Regions from separate parts of the Kitasatospora sp. NPDC059327 genome, predicted to be linked through region 2. Evidence: riboswitches for the same ligand, from Rfam matches in the RefSeq annotation. Region 2 holds a riboswitch; the other holds the start of a gene.
What was found. Region 2 has a riboswitch for glycine ahead of gcvT (glycine cleavage system aminomethyltransferase GcvT). Riboswitches for the same ligand answer to the same signal wherever they lie in the genome.
Positions count from the first base shown of each region.

Region 1: another riboswitch for glycine. It lies ahead of gcvP (aminomethyl-transferring glycine dehydrogenase); the one in region 2 lies ahead of gcvT (glycine cleavage system aminomethyltransferase GcvT).

Region 1 covers NZ_JBHYYB010000070.1:4,865-7,316, reverse strand. The annotation lists gene gcvP (aminomethyl-transferring glycine dehydrogenase) at 1-1,417, opposite strand, end outside; glycine riboswitch at 1,657-1,760, opposite strand; gene ACFXHB_RS31860 (DUF2382 domain-containing protein) at 1,984-2,452, shown strand, end outside.
Region 2 covers NZ_JBHYYB010000051.1:54,900-57,351, reverse strand. The annotation lists gene gcvH (glycine cleavage system protein GcvH) at 1-70, opposite strand, end outside; gene gcvT (glycine cleavage system aminomethyltransferase GcvT) at 159-1,280, opposite strand; glycine riboswitch at 1,510-1,615, opposite strand; gene ACFXHB_RS27310 (enhanced serine sensitivity protein SseB) at 1,953-2,452, shown strand, end outside.

The DNA of each region.
Region 1 (2,452 bases), on a different contig from region 2:
GCGCGACCGGCAGCGCCTCGGCGTCCTCGGAGATCTCGACGCCCGCGACGCCGAACGCCGCCCAGACGCCCGCCAGGTGCTCGCGGGTGGTGGTCTCGTCGGTGGAGACCGAGATCCGGTCCTCGCCGTCCTGGTACACGTTGACGCCGTGCGCGCGGGCGGCCTCGGCGATCGCGGCGGCGCGACCGGGGACGACCGCGGTGACGGTGTCGAAGAACTCGCCGTGCAGCAGCTCGACGCCACCGGCGCGCAGGCCCTCGGCGAGGGCGGCGGCGTAGCGGTGGGTGCGGCGGGCGATGTCGGCCAAGCCGTCCGGGCCGTGGTAGACGGCGTACATCGAGGCCATCACGGCGAGCAACACCTGGGCGGTGCAGATGTTGCTGGTGGCCTTCTCGCGGCGGATGTGCTGCTCACGGGTCTGCAGGGCCAGCCGGTAGGCACGGTTGCCGTCGGCGTCGACGGAGACGCCGACCAGACGGCCGGGCAGCGAGCGGGCGTAGTCGGCGCGCACCGACAGGTAACCGGCGTGCGGGCCGCCGAAGCCCATCGGCACGCCGAAGCGCTGCGAGGTGCCGCAGGCGATGTCGGCGCCCAGGGAGCCGGGGGACTTCAGCAGGGTCAGCGCCAGCAGGTCGGCGGCGACGGCGACGATCGCGCCGAGGCCGTGGGCCTGCTCGATCACCGGGCCGAGGTCACGGACCACACCGGTGGCGCCCGGGTACTGGAGCAGCACGCCGAAGACGCCGCGCTCGACGATCTCGGCCGGGATGCCGGCGGAGAGGTCGGCGACGACGACCTCGACACCGGTCGGCTCGGCGCGGGTCCGGATCACCGCGACGGTCTGCGGCAGGGTCTCGACGTCGACCAGGAAGACGCCGCCCTTGACCTTGGTGACGCGGCGGGCCAGGGACATCGCCTCGGCGGCCGCGGTGCCCTCGTCCAGCAGCGAGGAGCCGGAGGTGGGCAGACCGGTCAGGTCGGAGACCACGGTCTGGAAGTTGATCAGCGCCTCCAGGCGGCCCTGCGAGATCTCCGGCTGGTACGGCGTGTACGCGGTGTACCAGGACGGGTTCTCCATGACGTTGCGCAGGATCACCGGCGGCGTGAAGGTGCCGTAGTAGCCCAGGCCGATCATCGGCTGGAGGACAGTGTTGCGGCCGGCCAGCTCGCGCAGCTCGGCGAGGACCTGGGCCTCGCTGCGGCCGGCGGGCAGGTCCAGGGCGGTGATCGAGCGGATCGCCTCGGGTACGGCGGTGGCGGCGAGCTCGTCCAGCGAGCCGTAGCCGACCTGGGCCAGCATCTTCTCCTGCGCCGCGGCGTCGGGGCCGATGTGGCGGTTCTCGAAGGGGCTGGCCTGCTCAAGCTCGGTGAGGGTCACGGGGGTGGTGGGGCGTCCCGCGTTCGGCTGGGCGTTCATGGTGGTCGAGGCCTCCTGGTCACGGACCGGCGGGGGTACGCACGCCGGACGGAACGGCCGCTGTGGAGGACAGCGGACAGACCTGGGCGGACGAACCCGACAGGCCTCCCCCTCTGTCATCGGGACCTGAGAGCTTCGCCCGCGCGGAGCGCTGTGGCGCCCCGCCGGCTTGCACCGTCGGTGAGGGTGGTGCCCGCCGGCTCCCTCGCCGGCAGTCCTGCCCTGCTTTCCAGAGTGACCTATCCCACACGGTACGGATGCCTGAGAGATTCCGGGGAGGAGTTGCTCCTTCGGCGCCCCGACCAGCGGTTTCCGCTCTCGGGGACTCTCCCGAGCGGGCTCGGCGGTCGCGCCCAGGGTACCAGCGGGAGGCCATCCGATCACGGGGGCGTCCGGTCACGGTACGGCCCGGCCCGTGACCCGTACGGCGCAGCACCGGGCCCGTCCGGCCTCGCCCCGGTCGCGCGTGTCCGCTTCATGGCTTTTGGTGTGAAGTGGCGGATGGGACGGGCGGGCCGGCCGCCGGCCTGCGGGCGTTCCGCAGGCGCAGCGCACTGGAGGAAAGAGTGCAGACCGATATCGACCCCCGAGACCTCATCGGCCACAAGGCGGTCGACCGCAACGGAGACAAGATCGGCACGGTCGACGAGGTGTACCTGGACGACGCCACCGGACAGCCCGAGTGGGCCGCCGTCCGGACCGGCATCTTCGGCCGGGACGCCTTCGTCCCCCTGACCACGAGCGAGTTCTCCGGCGAAGAACTGCGGGTGCCGTACGACAAGTCACTGGTGAAGGAGTCACCGGACTTCGGCGTGGGCCAGCACCTGTCACCCGCCCAGGAGCTCCAGCTCTACCGCTACTACGGGCTGGACACCCGGCTGGACGACCGGCCGTCGGCCGGCGACGGCTCCGGCTCCGAGCCGGCCGACCTGGACTTCGGGACCGTGCCGGCGGCAGCGGCGGGCACCGCGGCGGCCGCCGCCGTCGCCACGCCGAAGTCCGCGGAGCAGCCGGCCGTCGCGCCGGGGCCGGTGG
Region 2 (2,452 bases):
AGACACCGTCCTCGGCGGCGGTCAGCCACTCGTGCTCCTTGGTGTACTGCAGGTGCTGGGGGTTGCTCATGGCGTCATTCTCCAGGATGGGAAGCGGGTACGACGAAGCGGGCCGCCGGACGGACGGCTTCGACGTGGATCTTCGGGTAGGGCGGGCCTCAGCGGGCGCGCTTGTAGAACGGCAGCGCCACGACCTGCACCGGCTCGTGCTTGCCGCGCACGTCCACCGCGACGGTGGTGCCCGGGGCGGCGTGCGCCGCGTCCACGTAGGCGATGGCGATCGGCTTGCCCAGGGTGGGGGAGGGCGCGCCCGAGGTGATCCGGCCGATCGGCTCGCCGTCGGTGGTCACCACGGTGTACTCGGCGCGCGGCACGCGCTTGCCCTCGGACACCAGGCCGACCAGCACCCGCGGCGGGTTGGCCTCGGCCGCGGCGGCGGCCTGCTCCAGGGCCTTGCGGCCGACGAACGTGCCCTCGTTGGTGGTCTTGTCGAAGCGGACCACCCGGCCGAGACCGGCGTCGAACGGGGTCAGGTCGGTGGAGAGCTCGTGCCCGTAGAGCGGCATGCCGGCCTCCAGGCGCAGCGTGTCGCGGCAGGACAGGCCGCAGGGGACGAGCCCGCGCCCGGTGCCGGCCTCGGTCAGCGCGGTCCAGACGTGCGCGGCGTCGCCCGGGTTGCAGAAGATCTCGAAGCCGTCCTCGCCGGTGTAACCGGTGCGGGCGAGCAGCACGTCGCGGCCGGCCACCTGGGCCGGGAGGATCGCGTAGTACTTCAGGCCGGGCAGGTCGGCCTCGGTGGTGTCGGCCAGGATCGCGGTGGACTCCGGGCCCTGGACGGCGATCAGCGAGTAGGTGTCGCGGTCGTCCGTGACGACAGCGTCGAAGCCCTTGGCGCGGGCGATCAGCTCGTCCAGCACCAGCTGGGCGTTGGAGGCGTTGGCGACGACCAGGAAGGCGTCCTCGCGCAGGCGGTAGACGATCAGGTCGTCCAGGATCCCGCCGTCCTCGGCGCAGATCATGGTGTAGCGGGCGCGCAGCTCGCCGAGCGCGGAGACGAAGCCGACCAGCGCGTGGTCCAGCATCGCGCCGGCCTGCGGGCCGGTCACGGTGATCTCGCCCATGTGGGAGAGGTCGAACAGACCCGCCTTGGTGCGGACGGCGAGGTGCTCCTCGCGCTCGCTGCCGTAGCGCAGCGGCATGTCCCAGCCGGCGAAGTCGGTCATGGTCGCGCCGAGGGCGCGGTGCAGCGCGTCGAGCGCGGTGAGGCGGAGGGACGACATGGCCTGGAACTCCTCGGTCTGGGCACTCAGGTGTGCGCACGCCGGACCGGTCCCGCTCGGGGACCGAGCCTGCGCGCGGGCATGCGGCGGCTGGGTCTCCCCATCTGTCGTCGAACCTGAGAGCTTCACCGCACACGGGCCCGCAGCGCTTTACAGCTAACAGGACAGCATGGCGGCTTGCACCGTGGGTGGGCGCGCGGCAGGGCCGTGCGCCGCTTTCCAGAAATGCCTAACCCGTGCGGTAGGGGTGCCTGAGAGATTCCGGGGAGGACTTGCTCCTTCGGCGCCGGCTGTGCCGCCTCTCGGGGCACTCCGGACTCTCCCGCGCGGGTTCGAGCGGCCGGTATGGAGTTAGGGGCCCGGCGGGAACACGCCGAGACGCGGACATCATGGCACGTCCCGGCGGAAGACGGGAGAGGGGCCCCGCACCCGGTGTTCGACCGGCCCGCCGGGAGCCTCCGCCACCGGGGCCGGGCGCCTCCGCCACCACCCGGGGGCCGCCCCCGGGCCGGCCCCCGTTTCCGGCCCCCGGGCCCGTGCCGCCCCCGCTCCCGCGCCCGCTCCCGCGCCCGGGGCCGGGCACCGGCGCGCGCCGCGGCTGCGCGCGCGGGCCCGCTAGGCTGCTCGGCGTAGGCGAGCAGAGGGACGGTACAGCGGCACATGGGGTACCCGGTGGAGCAGCAACAGGGGTGGGGCGGCCCGGAGGCGGCGCCGCCGGGCGGCGGATGGCCCGCGAACGAGCTGGAGCAGGTGCTCACCGCCGCGCTCGGCGATCCGGGCGCGACCCCCCGGGTGGTCGAGGTGCTGGCCCGCAGCCAGGTGTGGATCCCGCTGCCGGCCGGCGGCGACCCGCGGGGACAGGCCCTGGACCTGCCGGTCATCGAGCTGGCCGGCGACCCCTACGTCCCGGTCTTCTCCTCGCAGGAGGTGTTCCTGCGGCAGGTGCCCGGGATGGCCTTCGCGGTCGCGCCGGCCTGGGAGTTCGCCCGCGGCCTGCCGCTGGGGGTCGGCATCGCGGTGAACCCGGACGCGCCGGTGGGCATCCCGGTGCCGCCGCAGGGCGTCGCCGAGCTGCGGCGCGGGCCGCGCGAGGACCGCTGGGAGGCCCCGGACGCGCCGACCGGCGGCCGGGTGGCGCTGCGCGAGCCGGTACCGGGCGAGGACCCGGAGGC